2 regions of the Paenisporosarcina sp. genome follow, and region 1 is predicted to be linked to the other one. Evidence: predicted binding sites of a transcription regulator. Region 1 holds the regulator's gene; the other holds the start of a gene.
The links. The regulator LexA, encoded in region 1, represses DNA repair genes until DNA is damaged. The targets are predictions, from matches to a motif close to CGAACATATGTTCG.

Region 1 (12,092 bases):
TGGAGATCCCGATATGAGGGAATCATTTTCAATTATCATTGATAAAAAAGTACCATCTATTAAGTTTGGAACCAAAGAGGGAAAAAACTTTTTCGACTATGTGATAAAAGGTTTAAGTGAAAAAAAATACAAAGTAAAAGACTTTCATTCAAAACAAGATCGACTAAACTTTATAGAATATTTAAAAGGTAAAAATCAATGTGGAAGCGAAGAGATTTTAAAGAATGATGAACCTAGCAAATCAGAAGTTCCAGAAGTCTATACTGAAAATATTCCAAGCGTAATTCCAAATGAACTTATCGAAAGAGAACAACCGGTTTCTGAAATACCAACTCCATTAGTAGGTCCATCAAGAACAACGACCCGCCGACAAGGGGAACCCAAAAGAAGAATGTACCCTTTTCAAGGAATTAATTATAAAGGATCCAATCCAGGTATCAGTAGTGCACTGCACGAATTACATCATATTCCTGATATATATAGTTATCCTCTAGCGGTTACTACTCTTTTCAGAACTCTAATTGAATGTACTCTACAAGAATATGTAACAGTTACAAATCTACAATTAATTATTAAAGACAAGAAAGATATAAAAGATTTATCAATCGCTACTTTATTGCAAACAACGACTGATAATAACGGGAATTTTAAGAATTTACAAAAACAAAATGGTGTTATCAGCAGAATAATAAATGAATCCAACTCAAAGAGGGATCAAGATGAGCTAAATATGGTAACACACGGAAATTACCGTTTCCCTTCAAAAGTTGCTCTTCTAGAGATAGAAAGAAGATGGTTTGATGCAATTGCAATCATGATTGGAGAAATAAATGGCCATAAATAATTCATTGATGTAAAATAGAATTCGAGGTGATATTATGGCAAATTTATCCCCGCTTAGATATCCTGGTGGAAAAGATAAAACTTATAATTATGTTAGACATTTGGTACAACTTAATAATATTAATACTTATATAGAGCCATTTGCAGGTGGGGCAGCCGTTGCAATCAGGCTTTTGATTAATAATGATGTAGATAAAATAATAATTAATGATTTTGATAGAAGTATTTATGCATTGTGGAATACTATCCTAACAAATCCACAGGAATTAATCAGTTTGATAGAGTCTACTCCAGTAACAATGGACGAATGGTATAAACAAAGAGCAATACAAGACCGAAAACATTACGTTGATGAATTGAGCTTAGCCTTTTCGACATTATTTTTAAATCGTACAAATAGATCTGGAATAATTAAGGCTGGAGTAATTGGTGGAAAAAATCAAAACGGCAATTATAAAATGGATTGTCGATTTAATAAAATAAGTATAATCGAAAAAATTTATACTATTTCTAAATACTCAGATAAAATAAAAGTTTGTAATTATGATGCTTTGGAATTTATTGAGAAGGAAATAAAGTACACCCATAAGTCTTTAACATTTTTTGATCCGCCATATTACTGCAAAGGGCCAGATTTATATACCAATTTTTATGAACATCAAGACCATGTTGAATTGGCAAAAAAAATTAAATCAAGGATGTTAAATAAATACTGGATATTAACCTATGATGTAGCAACTGAAATTGAAAGGCTTTATTATAAAAACGACCATAAGAAATATTATCTTAATTATTCAATCGCTACTCCATCAAAAGGACAAGAGTTTATGTTCTTTTCTAAAAAAATAAATATGGGCCTAATAGATACTTTTTTGAATATCGTCTAAAAATAGCTCGCTTTTGGCATCTCAAATGAGGTGCTATTTTTTAATTGTTGCACAAAGAACAGGTGTTCGCATGTAATAAGTTAAAAATTCTTATCATTGGGAGGATTAATGTGAATGAGTCTATTACCCCATGAATAACCCCCCGCGTTCTCCCCAATAATATTAAAAGCTTACGTAATTATACACTAGAGTAAATTAAGAATACGAAAAAAAAGTGGATTTAATTAATGTAAATAAGCATATATAAAGTTAGAACATGTTCCGCACATCTGTACACCCATGGGAACGCGAGCAGTATTTGAAAATGTATTAATAAAGAAAGAGATGAAGCGAAATCGCTTCATCTCTTTTTTGTTCTTGATTATTAAAGATGAAATTAGAAAGTAATGAAGGTCATATGAATGCATCACCGAGGAAATCCAATCTATTACGACTAATCATGAAAACGTATCAAAATAAAGAGACCCAATCAACATCCCAGAAGGGTGGTTGATTGGGTCTCTTTCCACAAAAAAATAATATTGGCTGACTGAGGATGAAAATGTCAGTCAGCATGATATCGGCTCGTTAATACTATAGCATTTTTATCTCGTAAATTCAATAGAGATTAATAAAAAACCATCTCCTTTAAAGGTAGATGGTTTGATGTATTAATGAATATGTCGGTATACGCCAACTACTTTACCTAAAATAGATACTTGATTCACGATAATAGGTTCCATAGATGAGTTTTCAGGCTGTAATCGGAAATACGATTTTTCTTTGAAGAAGCGTTTAACAGTAGCTTCGTCATCCTCTGTCATAGCAACGACGATTTCCCCGTTATTAGCTGATTGTTGTTGTTTTACGACAACATAATCTCCATTTAATATTCCTGCTTCAATCATACTATCTCCCATGATTTCAAGCATAAATAAGTTATCTTCTGTTGATCCAAATGTATTCGGCAGAGGGAAGAACTCTTCTATGTTTTCAATCGCTGTAATAGGTAAACCAGCAGTAACTTTACCGATAAGTGGGACGTGTAGAACACTTGGGCTTAACGAAGCGAATTCATCTAAATCTAGTATTTCAATTGCTCTAGGTTTTGTTGGATCTCGACGTATGAGACCTTTACTTTCTAATCGAGCTAAATGCCCATGAACTGTAGAACTAGAAGCTAAACCAACAGCTTCACCAATTTCTCTAACGGAAGGCGGATACCCTTTTTTACGTACCTCATCTTTAATGAAAGTTAAAATATCTTCTTGACGCTTAGATACTTTTTTCAACTGGTTCACCTCTTTTGTCTATAATAATGTCTTTAACTAAAGATAGTATATCAATTCAGAATGAAAAATGCAAACATAGGTTCTAATTATTTGTTGACAAGAAACAAGTGTTCGGTTTATAGTTAATTTATAAATTACGAACACACATTCTGTTTGGAGGGATTTACAATGATATGGATAAAAAATAATCAATTTATTACTTTGCTAATAGGTGTGGTATTTGTTTGTTCAATCTTATTTGTAACGAATATAGTAGAAACTAATGAAACATATAATGAAATTTTTATTAATGACGGTGATACTCTTTGGTCATTGTCTGATCAATATAGAGGAAAGATTCCTAAAGAAGCATGGATTGCGGAAGTAATGGCTGCTAATCATTTACCTACTCAAATGATTCAAACTGGTGATGTTTTAAAAATTCCTGAAACCTTACATCAATATGCTCCAGATCATGGTGTTGAATTAGCTGGTGAAACTGAATGAACAATTCAGTGAAAACAGCAGTTATATATTCACGTGTTAGTACGGATAAAGAGACGCAAGAAAAATCCTTAATTAGACAAGAAGAAGAATTAAGGATATTTGCAGCAGACAATAATTACTTTGTAAAAGAAACATTCTCAGATCAACACAGTGGCTATTCTGTTGAAAGAGAAGGCTTGCTTGAAATGTTAGATTACGTAAAGGAACATAGCATTTCAGTTGTTTGCATTCAAGACGAGACTCGACTCGGGAGAGGTAACTCTAGAATGGCTGTTTTGCATTTATTAAAGAAAACGAATGTACAAGTTGTTTCAATAAATGATGGTGGTTCACTGCAAATGAACGAGATGGACTCGATGATGCTAGAGATATTGGCATTAGTTGAGGAATATCAACGTAAGCTTCATAACGCTAAAATTAGAAGAGGAATGAAGCGAGCTGTTACTCATGGTTTCAAACCTGAGAAGAACTTAAAAAATCAAGGCAATCCAGAAGGTAGAGAAAGAAAAGATATCCCAATCCAAGAAATTGTAAATCTTCGAAAGAATGGGTTAACATATGAAGAAATTGCGTCAACACTTAGAGGGTTTGGATACTCGGTTAGTAAAGCAACTGTTCATCGTCGATATATTGAATATTCCGAAAGACTTGAAGGCTAAATGCTTGCGCTTCAAGTCTTTTTTGCATACCTTTAATAAAGGTTAATTTAAGAAAGGCGTGAATATTTATGTTATCACCGGAAAAACTCCAAAGAATCAATGAACTATCTAAAAAGTCAAAAACAAGCGGCTTAACAATGGAAGAAGCTAAGGAACAAACGAATCTCCGAAAAGAATATCTAGAAACTTTTAGATCTACAATGAGAGATACGATTGAACATGTTAAAGTTATTGATCCTGAAGGCAATGATGTGACACCTGATAAAGTAAAAGCAACAAAATCTAAAAAGTTTTTAAATTAATCAACATCTCAGTTAGCATTGTCAGCATGCTCAAAGTTGACTACACTAAGAGAAGAAGAAAACTTAGTTTCAGAAAGGGTGTCGTTTATGACTCAACAAGCAGATCAGTTAGCTATTAATACTATTCGTACGTTATCCATTGATGCAATCGAAAAAGCAAATTCAGGTCATCCAGGTTTACCTATGGGTGCTGCACCAATGGCTTATACCCTTTGGACAAAACATTTACGTCATAATCCTGAAAATCCAACATGGTTTAATCGTGACCGATTTGTTCTTTCTGCTGGTCATGGTTCAATGTTGCTATATAGTTTATTGCACCTAGGTGGGTACGACTTACCGATGGAAGAAATTAAAAATTTCCGTCAGTGGAATTCTAAGACTCCAGGACATCCTGAAGTTGGACATACTTCTGGAGTTGAAGCGACAACTGGTCCTTTAGGGCAAGGTATTGCTATGTCTGTAGGTATGGCAATGGCCGAGAGACACTTGGCTGCTGTATATAACAAACCAAACCATCAAGTGGTTGACCATTACACATATGCTTTATGTGGTGACGGTGATTTGATGGAAGGTGTTGCAGCAGAAGCTATTTCTCTTGCAGGGCATTTAGAATTAGATAAACTGATTGTATTATATGATAGTAATGATATTTCATTAGATGGTGATTTAAATAAATCGTTCTCTGAAAAGATTCAAAAACGTTTTGAGTCAAACGGTTGGAATTATATACATGTAGCTGATGGAAATTCGATTGAAGATTTAAATAACGCAATTGAATCAGCGAAAAACCATAAAGGTCAACCAACTTTAATTGAAGTTAAAACAATTATTGGATTTGGTTCGCCAAATAAATCTGGGAAATCAGATGTTCATGGTGCGCCATTAGGGAAAGATGAGATTTTATTAACGAAAGAAGGGTACAAATGGACTTTTGAAGAAGACTTCCATGTACCTGATGAAGTTTACGCTACATTCAAAGAAGCTGCCCAAAAATTAGGCGGCGACAATGAAGCTTCATGGAATGCTTCATTTGATGCATACAAATCAGAGTTCCCTGAATTAGCAGCTCAATTACAATTAGCGATTAAAGGGGATTTACCTGAAAACTACGATTCCGAGTTCCCAGTATTCGAAGTTGGAACTTCTCATGCTACACGTTCGACATCTGGAGATGCTTTAAATGCAATTGCCAAAACTGTCCCTTCTTTGTTCGGTGGTAGTGCAGATTTAGCTGGTTCAAACAAAACAAATCTTAAAAATGCTGGTGATTTCTCAGCAAGTTCGTATGAAGGCCGTAACATCTGGTTTGGCGTTCGTGAATTTGCGATGGGTGCAGCTTTAAATGGTATGGCACTTCATGGTGGGTTACGTGTATTTGGTGGAACATTCTTTGTCTTTAGTGACTATGTTCGCCCAGCTATTCGTTTGTCTGCATTAATGGGATTACCTGTTACTTATGTGTTTACACACGATAGTATAGCTGTTGGTGAAGATGGTCCTACGCATGAGCCAGTAGAACAACTGGCTTCATTACGTGCAATGCCAAATCTATCCGTTATTCGCCCTGCTGATGGTAACGAATCGAATGAAGCATGGAAACTTGCCATTTCTTCGAAGGATATGCCGACAGCACTTATCCTTTCACGTCAAAACTTGCCTATACTTGAACATAGTGCGGCATTAGCTAAAGAAGGGGTTGCTAGAGGAGCATATGTTGTTTCACCAGCATCTAAAGAAGAAGCGGATGCGTTAATTCTAGCGACAGGTTCTGAAGTTTCGTTAGCAGTAGATGCTCAAAAACAATTAGCGAAAGATGGAATTGATGTTGCTGTTGTTTCAATGCCTTCTTGGGATCGCTTTGAAAAACAAGATGCTGAATATAAAAATTCGGTACTTCCGAAAACAATTAAGAAGCGCCTTGCAATTGAAATGGGAACGCCATTTGGTTGGGAACGCTACTCTGGTGATGAGGGAAGTATTTTAGCTATTAATCGATTTGGGGCAAGTGCTCCGGGAGAAATAGTGATGAAAGAATTTGGTTTCTCAGTTGAAAATGTTGTAGCTCGTGTGAAATCGTTAATGAATAAATAGTAAAAACAAGTAATGGCTAAATTTCGCCATTACTTGTTTTTTTTCGCTGAAAATAGTAACAAACAGCTTACTCCGTTCGACAGAATATTCTTGAAGTATCCTTTATACTATTGAAAAAACGGGGGAATGAATATGCGCACATATAAAATAATTCATATCAAAAAAGAATATCAATCCTTTGTCATTGGTAGAGAGAAAATGTTGCATGAATTACTGTTTGATGAATCGCATTTCGTTACGGAAGAGCCTGAAGAGTTAAAATTTGTTTGTGAAAGCTTAAATACGAAGAACATGAAAGAATGTATTCAAGAACGTTTGCAACGCGTATTTACGAATATGACACTTAATCAGGATCACATCTTTTTTGAGCACCCTGTAAAGGGGTCGATCGAGATGTCCTTTTCCCCTTATTATTTACACGTGAGTTGTGAAGGTTCACAAATGTTAGATTTAGATCTATTTGCTGGTTTGTCAGATACATGTGATTGTTACTTAGCATTCCAGCAAGAACAGAATGCATTTGGGTGGCTAAAACCAATTAAAATTGATTCATTGCATTCGTTTTCAGAAATTCTAGACTTCGTATAGAAAGATTATGTGTTTTACTGTATAATCCTTCATGGAGATAACTTCTCAGTGGAACTTTCAAGAAGGAGGATATGAAATTATGGAATTATGGTTAGCTATAACTTTAATTGTTGTTGCATTAGCAGCTGGAGTTGCAATTGGTTTCTTTGCTGCTCGTCAATATATGATGAAGTATTTAAAAGATAACCCACCGGTTAACGAGCAAATGCTTCGCATGATGATGGCTCAAATGGGTCGTAAACCGTCTGAAAAACAAGTAAAACAAATGATGAATCAAATGAATAAAATGCAAAAATAAAAACAGCACTCCTTTGTGAGTGCTGTTTTATTTAATTGGCAACAAATCATACGTATATAAAAAATCTGCTACTGTTTGTTCATATTCTTCAGGGTTTTGATTAAATGATTGCGCATGTGGACCATTATCAAATAGTTTTAATTGTTTTGGACCATTTTTCAGTTCGTATAATTCTTTTGTCATTTCCGGCAAAATGAAATCATCTGGAACGCTATGAATGAATAAGACCGGTTTTTCAATATGTTTAACCGCTTCACGAGGGGATACAAGTCTCATTGAATAACCATCTCGAACTCGTAAGAAAACATCGGCTAATTTAATGGCATATCGCGTACGTAAAGGGGTTTCTTTTTTCATTAAATACAGCAATTGATCAGTGAAGTCTGAAAAAGCACAATCCGAAATGTAGAAATGGGCATGATCTTCAACTGTTCCAGCATACAAAATAGTTGTAGCTGCTCCCATAGATTCTCCATGTATCCCGATAATAGCTTCTTCGCCAGCATAATCGTGAACAGCATTAACAACAGCTTGTAAATCCATTTTTTCATAATGGCCAAAACTCGTTGTTTTACCGCCAGAATCCCCATGCCGTCTATGATCATAAACCACCGAATTAAAACCTAATCTTTCAAACAACCTTGCATATTTAACTGAATTTATTTTATTCTCAGTAACACCGTGGCAAATGACGACAAAATTAGTTGTTTTCAGAGGTTCTAGAAAAATCGCTTTTATCGGATACCCGTTTGGACTGTCAATCCACTTTTCTGTTTTCTGAACGGTATTAAACCACACTTCATCAAATCGCTTCGCAGTTATTTCACGATCAAGAATAAATGCATCATCTTTTTTCTTTAAATACATGAGACGATTCGTGAAAATAAAACCAAAAATCGCCGCACTGGCCGTAAAGATACTCCACAGAATACTCGTAACCCAAAGAATGCGACGCTTCATAATAATTCCTCCTATGAATGATTTATGGCAAACAGTCGATACATACCTGTGTCGATTGGTCTAGAAACATGAGGCTCTATTATTGAAACTGCTTTACATAATTGATTTAAATCGATTCCTGTCTCTATATTCATTGTATGCAACATGTTAACAACATCTTCCGTTGCCACATTTCCTGTTGCGCCTGGAGCGAATGGACAGCCGCCAAGACCTCCAGCAGATGTATCAAATCTCGTGATTCCAGCTTGTAAAGCAGCGAAAATATTAGCTAAGCCCATTTTACGTGTATCGTGAAAATGTGCGGTCATCAATACATTTGGCAAAAGCTCAGCTAATTTAGAAAATAGTTGGTAACTCTCTACTGGATTAGCCATACCTATAGTATCTGCAACGCTTAGCTCGTCAACACCCCATGAAGCGAACTCTTTACATAATGCTATTGTATCTGCTTCATTTATTTTTCCTTCATAAGGACAATAAAAAGCAGTAGAGATACAAGCTCGGATAAAAATTCCTTGTTCTTTTAATTTCGTTATGACCGGTTTTAAATCCTGCATGCTTTGTTCAGTCGTTTTGTTAATGTTTTTTAAGTTAAAGGTATTGCTCACACCGACAAATACAGCAAGGGAATCAGCACCAACTTCAAGCGCACGTTCTATTCCTTTTTCGTTTGGTGTTAGAACAATTTGTCGCCCTTTTTTTGAACTAAGTTGAACAATTTGAGAAGAATCAGCCATTTGTGGTACCCATTTTGGAGATACAAATGATGTGATTTCCATTTCTTGAATGCCTGCGTCTTGTAAAGAATGTATGAATTCTAATTTTGTCTCTGTCGATACTTGATTTTTTTCATTTTGAAGCCCATCACGCGGACCTACCTCGATAATTGTCACATTGTTTGGTAAACTAAACATATCATCCCTCCTACCTCTATTGTAATGATGGGATGGTGTCTCTAGCAAATATATTTTACATAAGGGTTGAAGGAGGATTTTCATGTCGACAAAAGAAGTTGTAATTGTCAGTGCAGTTCGTACAGCAATCGGTTCATTTCAAGGGTCACTTAAAGATGTGCCTGCTACAAAATTAGGTGCACTTGTAATAAAAGAAGCGTTAGTAAAAGCAGGAATTGAACCAAAACAAGTAAGCGAAGTTATTATGGGGAATGTTCTTCAAGCCGGGCTTGGACAAAATCCTGCTCGTCAAGCATCCATTTTTGCAGGTTTACCCGATACAGTGCCATCCATGACGATAAACAAAGTATGTGGATCGGGTCTTAAAGCAATTCATTTAGCGACACAAGCGATTGTATCGGGAGATTCTGATATCGTTGTTGCGGGTGGTATGGAGAATATGAGTCAAGCTCCTTACCTGTTAAAAAATGCTCGTGAAGGTTTCCGTATGGGCGATCAAAAAGTCGTAGATAGTATGATTTCTGACGGATTATGGTGTGCGTTTAATGATTACCATATGGGAATTACAGCTGAAAATTTATGTGACCGTTACGGAATTTCTCGTGAAGAACAAGATGAGTTTTCAGCTCGCTCTCAACAACGAGCTGTGAAGGCGATCGAAGCAGGTAAATTTAAAGAAGAAATCGTTCCTGTAGAAATCCCACAACGCAAAGGTGACCCAATTATTTTTGATACAGATGAGTATGTGAAACAAGGATCGACGGCTGAAAAACTGGGTGGTTTACGACCTGCATTTAAAAAAGAAGGCAGTGTAACAGCTGGTAATGCATCTGGTATCAACGACGGTGCAGCTGCTGTTGTGGTTATGTCAAAAGAAAAAGCTGATGAACTAGGATTAACTCCATTAGCGACAATTATTGCAAATGCCTCAGCAGGAGTTGATCCATCAGTAATGGGTATTGGACCAGTTCAAGCAGTCAAAAATGTTTTCCAAAAATCCGGATTATCGATGGCTGATATGGATTTAGTGGAAGCCAATGAAGCTTTCGCTGCTCAGTCTATTGCAGTTGACCGAGAATTATCATTTAATCATGAAAAATTGAACGTCAATGGTGGAGCTATTGCTCTTGGGCATCCAATCGGAGCAAGTGGTACTCGTATTTTCGTTTCACTTTTACATGAAATGATTAAACAAGATGCTAAAACTGGACTAGCTACGCTTTGTATCGGTGGCGGTCAAGGAGTGGCAACAATTATTAAAAGACCTTAAGTAGTAGGTGAGAACATGGCGAAAAAGAAACAACAAAAACGAAATCAATCTTCACCTTCATCACAGAAGCCAAAAGAATCATATTCGGAACATTTAAATATGGATGTTTTAGAGAAACTCAAATTGGCTAAGAAAGAATTGCAGGAAGCAGAAAAATTAAAAGAAGAAGAACGTGAAGCTCAATTGCAATTTGAACGAGTACAACGTGAAAAGAATAAATCCTTCGAAGAATTACTAGACGATTACGGTATGAAGGGCAATAAGTATTAGAAATATAGTGCAAAGAGCGAATCAAAGTGATAACTTCACTTTGATTCGCTCTTCTTTTTTAAAATAAACGCATGCTTCTAGTAGAAACAAAAGTAATTGAAAATATGTTTAATCTCGATGCTCGTTATAGACATCCTGTTTTAATAAATGGGAGACTTCCAGCAAACGCTCGTCGGAGACAGTTCTTTTATAAGCTCGAATTGTTTCGTTTAATTGATCTACCGAACTTGCACCTGCTAGAATGCTCGAAATTTGTGAGTTTTTTAGAACAAAGGCTGTAGCTTCTGAATGCAAATCTATTGAGTCACTTTGTAATTGCTGAAGCATTTCTAACAACTCTGCTTTAGAATACGTCCCATACCCCTCAGAAGAAGATGCCCGTGTAATTGCTTCATCTGTTAATAAACCTTTTGCAAGCGAACCACGAGTAACCACTGAAGCACCATAAGAAGAAATCGTTTCAAACCACTCTTCAGGTCGACGGTCAAGCATACTATATTGCATCATGACGGAGGAAGCATGACTATTCTCTAAAAAGTGTTTAATGACATTCGGTCGAATCGATGAAATTCCATATGCATGGATAAGACCTTCTTTTTTTAACTCTTCAAATGCATCAATTGCTTCATTCAAGTTATCATCCATTGTTCCGCCATGAAGTTGGTACAAATCCATGTAATCAGTTTGCAATCGCATTAAGCTCTCTTTAACTTGGTTTTTGATATATATCTTTGATGAATCCCAAGACCAGCTCGACCCATCAGAATTCCATTTGTTGCCGACTTTTGTAGCTAGAATAACTTGATCTCGTACTCCTTTTAAAGAGTGGCCGACTACTTCTTCATTCTTTCCTCGATCGTATAAATCTGCCGTATCAAAATAGGAAATGCCTTGATCAATTGCAGCATCTACTATGTATTTAGCTGCCTTCATATCAGTCGGTAAGGACATACAACCTAAACCGATTTCTGAAACATATATACCACTATTACCTAATTCTCGTTTCTTCATTAAGCATCCTCCTCATGTCATTCATGGTACAATTACGCTACTGATTAGTAAAACAGAAAGGATGATACATATGAAAAAATACGAAGAAAAATCAATTACATCCACCCCGATATATGATGGGAAAGTAATATCCTTGCGAGTTGATGAGGTTTCATTGCCAAATGGAAAAACGTCAAAAAGAGAGCTAATTAAACATCCAGGGGCTGTTGCAATCATTCCCATAACGGACGAGGGTAAAA
Region 2 (12,092 bases), on a different contig from region 1:
TAAACTTTTAATAATGCATGATAATACACTTGTATACATTTTTATTCCATGTTAGTATTCATGTATATTAATTCATAAATAATGAATAAAAATACATCGGAGGAATGAGCATATGAATAAAAAAGTTGTATTAGCATATTCAGGAGGACTAGATACTTCAGTGGCAATACCTTGGTTAAAAGAACAAGGATACGATGTTATCGCTGTTTGTTTAGATGTAGGAGAGGGAAAAGATCTTGAATTTATTAAAAATAAAGCCATTCAAGTAGGTGCTGTAGAAAGTTATATGATTGATGCAAAAGATGAATTTGCGAATGAGTATGCAAAATTAGCTCTTCAAGCTCATACGTGGTATGAAGGAAAATATCCATTAGTCTCTGCTTTATCCCGTCCGCTGATTTCGAAAAAATTAGTAGAAATTGCTGAACAAACTGGTGCAAACGCAGTTGCTCATGGTTGTACAGGCAAAGGGAATGATCAAGTTCGTTTTGAAGTATCGATTAACGCCTTGAACCCTTCGTTAGAAGTAATTGCGCCAGTGCGTGAGTGGAGCTGGTCACGTGAAGAAGAAATTAATTACGCAAAAATGAATAACATTCCTATCCCTGTAAACTTAGACAGTCCTTTTTCAATTGACCAAAATCTTTGGGGACGTTCAAATGAATGTGGCGTATTAGAGAACCCTTGGGCTTCACCACCAGCAGATGCTTACGAATTGACCGTAGCTTTGGAAGATACTCCTGATGTTGCAGAAATTATTGAAATTACATTTGAACAAGGGGTTCCAGTTGCATTAGATGGGATACCGTATTCATTTTCTGATTTGATCTTACACTTAAATGAGGTTGCAGGAAAACATGGAGTTGGGCGTATTGATCATGTTGAAAATCGTCTAGTTGGAATTAAATCGCGTGAAGTGTATGAAGTACCAGGAGCTCATACACTATTGCTCGCACATAAAGAGTTAGAAGATATTACGCTCGTGAAAGAGTTAGCACATTTCAAACCAGTGATTGAAAAGAAATTGACCGAATTGATATATGAAGGATTATGGTTTTCACCGTTAAAGGTGGCACTAGAAGCATTCTTAAAAGAAACACAAGTGTATGTAAACGGTGTTGTTCGCGTGAAATTATTTAAAGGACATGCGATTGTTGAAGGGCGTAAATCACCTAATTCGCTTTATGACGAAAAACTAGCAACGTATACAACAGACGATGAATTTAATCATGCTTCTGCTGTTGGATTCATTGAATTATGGGGATTACCAACAAAAGTCCATGCTTTAGTTAATAAAGGAGAAAAGAAGGTGCTCTCATGACAAAATTATGGGGGGGACGTTTTCAAAAATCCGCAGAACAATGGGTAGATGATTTCGGAGCGTCTATCGAATTTGATCAACAACTCGTGATTGAAGATATTGATGGGAGTATGGCACATGTGTCCATGCTTGGTGATTGCAAAATCTTACCGCCTGAGGAAGTTCAGCTCATTCTATCTGGTCTTGGTCAATTAAAAGAGCAGGCTGAAAAGGGCGAATTGATTTATTCCGTCAAAAATGAAGACATTCATTTGAATTTGGAGAAAATGTTGATTGATTTAATTGGACCAATTGGTGGAAAACTTCATACGGGACGTAGTAGAAATGACCAAGTGGCTACTGATATGCATTTATATTTAAAAAAACGGGTCGGTGAAATCATTGAACTCATCTCTATTTTTCAGCAAACAATCTTATTAAAGGCTGAAGAGCATGTGGAGACAATTGCTCCTGGTTATACACATTTGCAACGAGCACAGCCGATCTCATTTGCTCATCATTTGATGGCTTATTTTTGGATGCTTGAGCGTGATAAAAATCGATTTAGTGAATCTTTGAAGCGTGTGGATGTATCTCCTCTAGGAGCTGGAGCTCTTGCAGGAACAACTTTTCCGATTGACCGGGCGTTAGCCGCTGCTCATCTAAATTTCGGTGATATTTATGCAAATAGCATGGACGCAGTTAGTGATCGTGATTTTATTGTTGAGTTTTTGAGTGACTCTTCTTTAGTCATGATGCATTTGTCTCGTTTCGCGGAAGAAATCATTTTATGGTCAAGTCAAGAATTCCAATTCATTGAACTCGATGATGCTTTTGCAACTGGTTCAAGTATCATGCCCCAAAAGAAAAACCCGGATATGGCCGAACTAATTCGCGGCAAAACGGGTCGCGTATATGGCAATCTATTTAGCTTGCTGACTACGCTAAAAGGTTTACCCCTTACGTATAACAAAGATATGCAAGAAGACAAAGAGGGAATGTTTGATACGGTTCAAACGCTCCTTGGTTCTTTAAAGATTTTTGAAGGAATGGTCCGGACGATGACTGTTCATACAGGAAAGTTGCATGCCGCTGTTCATCAAGATTTTTCAAATGCAACCGAACTGGCTGATTATTTAGCAACGAAAGGGATGCCTTTTAGAGAAGCACATGAAGTTACCGGCAAGCTTGTGTTTCTATGTATTCAGAGAGGTATCTATTTACTTGATTTGCCACTTTCGGACCTTGTAGATGCAAGCCACTTAATTGAAGAGGATGTTTACGACGTGCTTTCACCAATGGCTGCTGTAAAACGTCGTAATTCTGAAGGTGGAACAGGGTTTGACCAAGTACGAATTCAAATCGAAAAAGGAAAGAAATTGATGTAAAGATTGTCCCACTAAGTTAGTGTGTGCTAACTGGTGGGATTTTTTCGCCTATAAAACAGAAATAGAGTGCCAGGGGAAGCACTCTATTTTTTACTCATGTTGCTAGAAAGGGGCTAACCTATGAGCTGCTTATTATAAAAATGTTGCACCGACAATAATCAACAAGATAAACAATACAACAATCAAAACGAATGTATTACTGTTGTCATTGTTGTAACATCCGCCATAACCTCCCATGACTTTCCCTCCTTTCAGTTCGAACTTATTGTTAGATTATGAAAGGAATACTGGAGGGCATGGGAGATTAGCGGATAAAAGTGAAAATAAACTTAAATAATAAATTTAATTGGACGGAAAGAAAGCATAAGACTCTACGTTACGAATCCATATTTCTGCGTGTTCACCAGTTATATCTGCTTTCCATAAATCTTGATTACTCGCCATACGAGTGTTTGTTCTAACCCAAGTGATTTTATTTATTGCTGGTAAATAAATCGGATTGTAGTCACCTTGATCTTTTGGGGGTGTGGTTATTTGAAGTTGCTTTTGATTGTTTAAAGTAACGAAAAATAAAGAGGATTTGGGCGTTTTTCAGGATCGTTAGACCATTCACTTTCTTTGACCCTTGAAACTATGAGCGATTTATCATCGACCCACGTAAAACCCATTTCAGCATAATTTTCTGGTGTGAGTTTAAATGCCTCGTACCCAGGGATTTCTGCTACTTTAAGTTTCTTATTTTTGAATCCATTAACAATTCTTCCTCCACCAGCGATATAACCTAGCAGATCTTTTTTAAAAGACCACTTAGGTGTGAATTCGTAGAGAATTACTTCGTCCATGATGGTAAATTCCTTTCCATCAACAGAAATGACACATAACATGTTGCTGTCCATTGACCACGAAGCCGTAGGAGAAACAATAAAAGATAACCATTTCTTGCTTGGTGAAAAAGCAAATGAATTAGCGATTATCGAAGGGATTTCCACATCTTCTTTACCTATTTCTTTTGGAATTACAAATAACGTTTTCACATTTTTGGTCAAACTGCTGAGATTCTGATAGCCTTCCTCGATTGAAATAGTGAATAGAATAGGGTGAGTCCATCCATCTGGTCTTAGGTCCGCGTTAGAAGATACAATAAATTCTTTTCCGTTTGGCTGCCATTCATAACTACTAACACCTAAAGCAATATTGTAGAAACTCTTTAAGTCAGAGATGTTTAATACACCTCCAGATTGAAAAGCAACAATGTTTTCAGTAGGCGACCACTTAGGGTTATAACCATCATAAAATATTTTCCGGTGTGTTTTTGTCTTTACGTCATACACCCACAATTCATTTTGAGTTTCCGTCTGTTCATTAATGGGTTCGATCGCTTCTTTTTGATACAGAAGCATTCTCCCGTCAAAAGACCATTGTGGCGAATCTGTGTAAGTAGCTTTTTTAGTCGTTATTTTTTCTGTTTTACCATTCGACTGAATCCATAAGTAGTCATCCCTAACAAATGCTACTTTTACACTTTCAGCCATCTCTTCTGCAGAGGCAATGGCTGGAAAAATTAAAGACAACATTAACATCAACTGAACCAATTTTTTCATAAGCACAAACACCTCTTTTACATAGCTTTTCCTTTAATCGCAATCATACACATGTTTCATTGTCCTAATTTCTTAATGAGTCAATTTGATAAATCTTAATTCTGATTCCGATGTGAAATATTATCCATGTATTGATTAAGAACGTGCGTTCGGGGTATACTTTCGAAAAAGAACATTCGTTCTATGCAGGAGGAGAACATCATGTATGAGCAATATCCAGATCGAAAAATCGTCTGTTTAGATATGCGTAGTTTTTACGCTAGTTGTGCGGCAGCGGATGAAGGTCTAGATGTGATGAACACACCTATTGCGATTATTGGGAATCAAGAACAGAAAGGAAGTGTCGTACTTGCTGCGTCACCACCATTAAAAAAAGAATTTGGTGTAAAAACAGGAACACGACTGTTTGAAATTCCTGATCATCCAGATATTCGAATAATTGAACCTAAAATGGGTTTTTTCGTAGATGTCTCCATGGAAATCACGCGTTTACTTAGTGAATATGTACCAAAAGAAGCGATTCATGTGTATTCGGTAGACGAAAGCTTTATTGACTTAAGTGGAACAGAGCGATTGTGGGGACCGATTGAAGAGACTATCCAACGTATACAAGATGATTTATTAGATATGTTTCAGTTACCATCTGCGATGGGCATGGGACCCAATATGTTGATGTCAAAATTAGCACTTGATATAGAAGCGAAAAAAACAGGGTTTGCAAGATGGACCTATGAAGATGTTCCAAAGAAACTGTGGCCCGTTTCACCGCTACGCGAAATGTGGGGGATAGGACCGCGAATGGAGAAAAACCTCAACGGAATGGGTATTTTTTCTGTCGGTGATTTAGCCAATTCGAGTTTAGCTGAGTTGGAGTCGAAATTCGGGGTTATGGGCAACCAATTGTATCATCATGCTTGGGGAATCGATTTATCCGATTTAGGCTCATCGATTATAGAAGGGCAAGTTAGTTATGGAAAAGGTCAAATATTATTTCGTGATTACAGAAAACCTGAAGACATACTCGCTGTGGTTTTAGAAATGACGGAGGATGTTGCTAGAAGAGCACGTGAGGCGGGCAAAGTTGGTCGAACGGTTCATCTCGGAGTTGGCTATAGCAAGGACGCATTTGGAGGAGGATTTCACCGCTCTCGTTCAATGGAAGAGGGAACGAATGACACGATGAAGATTTATAATATGTGCGTGAAATTACTAGCGGAACATTTTGAGGAACTTCCCGTCAGACGTTTATCTGTTACCTTATCTAATCTTGAGCCTGAACATTCAATGCAACTGAGTTTATTTGATGTGCAGAAATGGCGCAACAGGAAATTGGGCGCTGCCATGGATCAGATTCGTAGCAAATATGGATCAGCCTCTCTTTTACGTGCTGTGTCTTACACAGATGCGGGGACTGCACGTACACGTGCCAAACTTATCGGTGGGCATAAGGCTGAATAAAGAAGAGATGCCCGAGGAAATAGAAATTACTTCATAAACCGAATAATTTCTATTTCCTATCTTCTCTAAATTCCGAACATTTGCTAAACTAATCTAGTCTGCAAAAAAGAAGCGGGGGAAATGGAACGTGAAAGTATTTTTAGAATTAGGGTGGTTTTTTAAAGAGAGAAAGAAACAGTACATCATCGGTATCCTCATGCTGATGGTCGTTGCGTTTTTGCAACTACTGCCACCTAAAATAATTGGCTATGTTGTTGATGAAATCCGACTAAATACTCTTACAGGAGAAGTGCTACTCAAATGGATTTTGGTTTTAGCAGCGGCAGCTATTGCTATGTATGTAATCCGCTATTACTGGCGAATGATGATTTTCGGTTCAGCTATCTTGCTCGCACGCCAATTGAGAGAAAGATTATTTCGTCACTTTACACGCATGTCACCACAGTTTTATCAAAAACGTCGAGTTGGAGATTTAATGGCACATGCAACGAATGATTTGTCCGCAGTTCAACAAACTGCTGGAGCGGGTGTTCTAACACTCGTTGACTCTCTAACTACTGGTGGGTTTGTCATTGCTGCAATGGCGATAACAATCAACTGGAAACTGACACTCATTGCTCTTATTCCAATGCCTATTATGGCTTATTTAACAAATTACTATGGGAAATTGTTGCATAGTCGTTTTCATTTTGCCCAAGAAGCTTTTTCGAATTTAAATGATAAAGCACAAGAAAGTATATCAGGCATCAAAGTAATTAAAACATTCGGTCAAGAAAAAGAAGATATTCAAGATTTTGTTCAATTATCAGATGATGTAGTTCAAAAAAATGTTCATGTTGCTAAGGTGGATTCTCTATTTGATCCGACCATTTCAGCTATTGTAGGGGTTTCTTTCTTTTTATCTATCTTTTTTGGTGCGAGATTTATAGTAGCTGGTGAAATGACGATAGGTGATTTAATCGCCTTCACCGCATATCTTGGATTATTAGTGTGGCCGATGCTTGCATTTGGTTGGTTGTTTAATATCGTGGAAAGAGGACGTGCTTCTTACGATCGAATCCGTACGCTACTAGCAGAACCAGCCGATATAGATGACGCAGAACATGCTTTAGATGAAAAAGCACAAGGTGACTTAGACGTAAATATCAGAGAATTCAAATTCCCAGACGACGATCGAGCAGCTCTGAAAGATGTCCACTTTACCCTTAAACGCGGAGAGACACTTGGTATTGTCGGGAAAACGGGTTCTGGAAAAACAGCTATTTTGAAGTTATTACTACGTGAATTTGAAGGGTACAATGGGGCAATTACATATGGCGGCCATTCAATCAATGTTTATAAAAAAGAACGCCTTCGTTCAGCAATAGGATATGTGCCGCAAGATCATTTCTTATTCTCAACAACAGTAGCAGGAAATATTGCATTTTCGAATACAAGTGCTCCAATTGAAGAGGTATACGAAGCAGCGAAATTAGCCCATATTCATGAAGATATTTTAAAATTCACAAATGGTTATGAAACGATCGTTGGAGAAAGAGGCGTGTCTTTATCAGGCGGACAAAAGCAACGTATTTCCATCGCTCGTGCCTTAATGATGAAACCGGAATTACTTATTTTAGATGATTCCTTATCAGCTGTAGATGCTAAAACGGAAGAAGCCATTTTAGAATCTTTAAAAGCAACACGTACAGACGAAACGACGATTATTACCGCACATCGATTAAGTGCCATTCAACATGCACATCAAATTATCGTGATGCATGAAGGAACGATTGTCGAAAAAGGCTCTCACGCTGAACTAATGAAACAACAAGGACGATATTACGAGATGTATCAACTGCAGCAATTAGAAGCGCTCGTGGAAATGGGGGGTGAGGTTTGATGGAACAACAGCCTAAACTCACTGGAAAAGATCAAAGTATTATATTGAAACGACTGATCTCCTATTTGAAACCACATAAAAAAGTAATTATTTTTGCTTTGTTTTTATTAGGATTAACAGTTGTTGGTGACGTACTCGGTCCAATACTCATTAAAACGTTTATTGACGATTATTTGACTGTTCGAAATTTCCCAACAGGACCTCTTGTTGGACTAGCTGCTGCCTATATATTTATTCAAATAAGTAATGTTTTTATAAGCTATTTTCAATTGCTAAAGTTCCAAGAAATTGCCTTAAAAATTATTCAACAAATGCGTATCGATGTCTTTACAAAGGTACAAAACCTTGGGATGCGTTATTTTGATCAAACTCCAGCAGGTAGCATAGTGTCTCGTGTAACGAATGACACGGAAGCCATTAAGGATATGTTCGTCAGCGTATTAGTAGGATTTGTTCAAAGTGCATTCTTAGTCGTTGGCGTCTACATTGCCATGTTTATCTTGAATGTTAAATTGGCACTTGTAACGTTATTACTGTTACCTATCTTGTTTTTCATTATTGTCACGTATCGTCGATATAGTTCGGTCTTTTATCAAGACTTACGCGAACGATTAAGTCAATTAAATGCCAAATTAGCAGAATCTCTACAAGGAATGTCGATGATTCAAGCATTTCGACAAGAGCCAAGGCTAAAAGATGAATTCAATGATATTAATGAACAACATTGGAAAGCTGGCAAACGTAATATAAAAATGGATAGTCTATTACTACGCCCTGCAATTGATTTGGTGTATGCATTAGCCTTGATCATGTTACTAAGCTACTTCGGGATTACGTCATTTACGAATACGATTGAAGTAGGGGTTATCTATGCATTCGTTACGTATATTGATCGCTTCTTTGAACCTATTAATCAAGTGATGCAACGTCTATCTATTTTCCAACAAGCGATTGTTGCTGGTTCACGCGTTTTCAAATTATTAGATGAAGAAGAGTTATCGCCTGCACAAGGCAATACAAACGCTCAAATAAACTCAGGCAAAATCGAGTTTAAAAATGTGACATTTTCTTATGATGGTCAAACAGATGTCTTGAAAAACATTTCATTTACAGCTCAACCAGGAGAAACCGTGGCACTAGTTGGTCATACTGGGAGCGGGAAAAGCTCCATCATCAATTTATTGATGCGTTTTTATGAATACGAACATGGTGAGATTTTAATAGACGGTCACTCCATAAAAGACTTTAAAACATTAGAAATGCGCGAAAAAATGGGATTAGTGTTGCAAGATCCATTTTTATTCTTTGGGGATATAGAAAGCAATATTCGTTTGCATAAACAAAGCATGACCGATGCAGAGGTACGTGCTGCCGCTGAATTCGTTCAAGCAGATACTTTCATTAACGCACTGCCTGACGGATACAAACAAAAAGTAACGGAAAGAGGTTCCACATTTTCTAGTGGTCAACGTCAACTCGTCGCATTTGCACGTACAATGGCGACCGATCCTAAGATTTTAGTGCTTGATGAAGCGACAGCTAATATTGATACGGAAACAGAAGTTGCCATTCAGTCGAGTTTGGAAAAAATGCGACTAGGTCGAACAACTATCGCAATCGCCCATCGTTTAAGTACCATTCAAGATGCAGAATTAATTTTAGTTCTCCATCAAGGTGAAATCGTAGAGCGGGGAAGTCACCAAGAATTATTAGCAAGCAAAGGCTTGTACCACAAGATGTATTTATTACAAAATGGCATTGTTGAAGAAAAAGTATAAGCGAACAGGACATCTAAATGGTGTCCTGTTTTTTTGGACAAAGAAATGTCATAAGCGTTTTTGACGTTTTTCCTCGTATAATTTGTTACGATATGAACAGAAACGAAAAGGAGCGACCTAACATGAGTACCGATCTTAATTTATTTTTAGCATTTGGAGCGGGTTTCTTAAGCTTCATATCGCCTTGTACATTGCCTTTGTATCCAGCATTTTTGTCATATATTACGGGTATGACATTAGATGAATTGAAAACTGATCGAGGAATTTTGCAAAAACGAGGAATCTTGCATACATTATTTTTCCTTCTAGGTTTTTCATTTATTTTCATCGCACTCGGATTTGGAACTAATTTTGTTAATACTGCTTATATTCAGTATCAAGATTTAATTAGACAAATTGGCGCTATTTTTATTGTCATATTCGGATTAATTATTGTGGGTGTTTTCAAACCCGAATTTTTAATGAAGGATCGGAAAGTTCAATTTAAAAACAGACCATCTGGTTATTTAGGGACAATTTTAATTGGTATGGCCTTTGCAGCAGGCTGGACACCATGTACTGGACCTATTCTAGGATCTGTATTTTTACTTGGTGCAGCTAACCCAGGATCTGGCGTATGGTACATGCTTTCTTATGTACTTGGTTTTGCCATCCCGTTCTTTGTACTTTCTTTCTTCATTACACGTATGAATTGGATTCGAAAACACAATATGAAAATCGTTAAAATTGGTGGATATATAATGATTGCCGTAGGCATTTTGTTGTTCTTTGATGGAATGACATACCTAATTACTTTATTAGGACCATTTTTTGGTGGTTTTCAAGGCTTTTAACACGTAAACTATAGATATATAGTTTGGAGTGATAAGAATGCGTAGAGTTTTAGTTGTTGATGATGCGTTATTTATGCGCGTCACTATTGGAAATATGCTCAAAGAATTGCAATTTGAAGTTGTTGGTGAAGCGGAAAATGGGAAAATAGCGGTGGAAAAATATCGGGAATTGCAACCTGATATTGTGACAATGGATATTACCATGCCCGTAATGTCTGGTATTGAAGCAGTTAAATCGATTACGACCGAATATCCAGAAGCAAAAATTGTCATGATTTCTGCGCTTGGCCAACAACGTCTATTAAAAGAAGCACTTGAAAATGGTGCGAAAGATTTTATTACCAAGCCATTCCACCCAGTTCAATTAGAACAGGTAATGAATAATGTAACGATGGACTTTGATGTAAAATAAATCAAAAGAATTTGTTATCGATGAACGGCAATAGAGGAGAAAAAACATGTTTTTTGAACAAATACCGTCGCAATGGCTCATCATTGGGTCTACCGTAATTGCAGTTGTAATGGGTTCCATTGTCATGACAGTTCGAATGAAAGCAGCGAAAAAGCCAGCAACTGCAAAGAAAATTATTTTGCCACCACTTTTTATGTCTACAGGTGCACTTATGTTTGTTTTTGAATATTTTCGAGTGCCGCCAATGCAAATTATTGAAGCAGTAGGGGTAGGATTACTATTTTCTACAGTTCTCATTTGGACTTCTAAGTTCGAAATAAAAGATGGAGACATCTATTTAAAACAATCAAAAGCTTTTATCTTCATCCTTATCGGCTTATTAATTCTTCGTCTAATTGCAAAGATGATATTAAGTTCGACTATTGATATAGGTGAATTAAGCGGTATGTTTTGGTTGTTAGCATTTGGAATGATTGTTCCATGGCGTATTGCGATGTTGCTTCAGTTCAATAAGTTGAAAAAGACAAAGCTTCATCAAGCACAATAAAAACCGACCTTCTGATTTTGAAGGTCGGCTTTTATTTTTCAATCAAATAGATGTTCGTAAGGAGTCATATCCACTTGCATTTCTTTTAGTTTTTTTCGTAAAAATTTGTGGTCACGCTTTGGTGTTGCTTGAATATATCCTCGGATAATGTGGTCTTGTTCAATCGTTTTAGCGTTTTCTTCAAGAGCAATTTGTCCAACTTTTCCTGCTATTTTCTGTTTTGCAACAGGGCGGAACAGATCTGGAACAGGAGTTACGAGCTCATTTAACAAAGCTTTGGCTTGATCTCCCCATAAATGAAGCGATTTTTCAACATAGTATTCTTCCCAATCCAAAACCGATTTTCCATCGTCTTTTGGAAGAACCTTTAAAAATTTTCGAAACATAAAGTATCCACCAATGGCAAATAATCCACCGAGAACGAATACCCAAAATATGATAAACCATAAAAACCAACCATCTAATGCCATTTATTTTCACCTCAAATTATCTCTATTTCCATTATAGAAGGTAAATGATAAAAATTCACGCTCGATATTCTTTTAACGAAATTAAATAAAAGCTTACGACACAAATTCGTTAGAAAAGAAGAAACCTCACTCCTTGTATTCTTAAAAATCATTCGATAAGATGAGAAAGAATGAAAGTGAGGCGAAATGATGACTCGATTTACAAAATTTCTTACATGGACCATTCTTAGTGCCATCATACTAACTGGTTGTAACTCAAATAGTTTTAAAGCAGAAACAGAATGGGAAATTGACTCTTTTGAACATGACTCCCATAGAGGCGAAGAAGTATCATTGGATACATTAAAGGGACAAGTTTGGCTAGCAACCTTCATTTTCACGAATTGTGAGACAGTATGTCCACCAATGACTATGAATATGACT

Region 2: AC3EA5_RS05395 (Y-family DNA polymerase) is a predicted target of LexA. The motif match lies at 4,428-4,441, and genes of this name have one in related genera.

What each region holds. Positions count from the first base shown of each region.
Region 1 is NZ_JBYNRN010000034.1:91,869-103,960, reverse strand. Features, by position in the region: gene AC3EA5_RS12900 (hypothetical protein) at 1-844, shown strand, start outside; gene AC3EA5_RS12895 (DNA adenine methylase) at 879-1,730, shown strand; gene lexA (transcriptional repressor LexA) at 2,381-3,001, opposite strand; gene yneA (cell division suppressor protein YneA) at 3,170-3,487, shown strand; gene AC3EA5_RS12880 (YneB family resolvase-like protein) at 3,484-4,146, shown strand; gene AC3EA5_RS12875 (DUF896 domain-containing protein) at 4,215-4,448, shown strand; gene tkt (transketolase) at 4,536-6,542, shown strand; gene sirA (sporulation inhibitor of replication protein SirA) at 6,675-7,130, shown strand; gene AC3EA5_RS12860 (YneF family protein) at 7,210-7,428, shown strand; gene AC3EA5_RS12855 (alpha/beta hydrolase) at 7,456-8,388, opposite strand; gene AC3EA5_RS12850 (hydroxymethylglutaryl-CoA lyase) at 8,400-9,302, opposite strand; gene AC3EA5_RS12845 (acetyl-CoA C-acetyltransferase) at 9,385-10,572, shown strand; gene AC3EA5_RS12840 (YqkE family protein) at 10,588-10,842, shown strand; gene AC3EA5_RS12835 (aldo/keto reductase) at 10,951-11,853, opposite strand; gene AC3EA5_RS12830 (NUDIX hydrolase) at 11,924-12,092, shown strand, end outside.
Region 2 is NZ_JBYNRN010000012.1:424,085-436,176, forward strand. Features, by position in the region: gene AC3EA5_RS05375 (argininosuccinate synthase) at 113-1,321, shown strand; gene argH (argininosuccinate lyase) at 1,318-2,688, shown strand; gene AC3EA5_RS05385 (YjcZ family sporulation protein) at 2,821-2,925, opposite strand; gene AC3EA5_RS05390 (TolB family protein) at 3,243-4,289, opposite strand; gene AC3EA5_RS05395 (Y-family DNA polymerase) at 4,491-5,747, shown strand; gene AC3EA5_RS05400 (ABC transporter transmembrane domain-containing protein) at 5,875-7,629, shown strand; gene AC3EA5_RS05405 (ABC transporter ATP-binding protein) at 7,629-9,407, shown strand; gene AC3EA5_RS05410 (cytochrome c biogenesis CcdA family protein) at 9,530-10,240, shown strand; gene AC3EA5_RS05415 (response regulator) at 10,278-10,652, shown strand; gene AC3EA5_RS05420 (CcdC family protein) at 10,699-11,199, shown strand; gene AC3EA5_RS05425 (DUF2621 domain-containing protein) at 11,238-11,669, opposite strand; gene AC3EA5_RS05430 (SCO family protein) at 11,859-12,092, shown strand, end outside.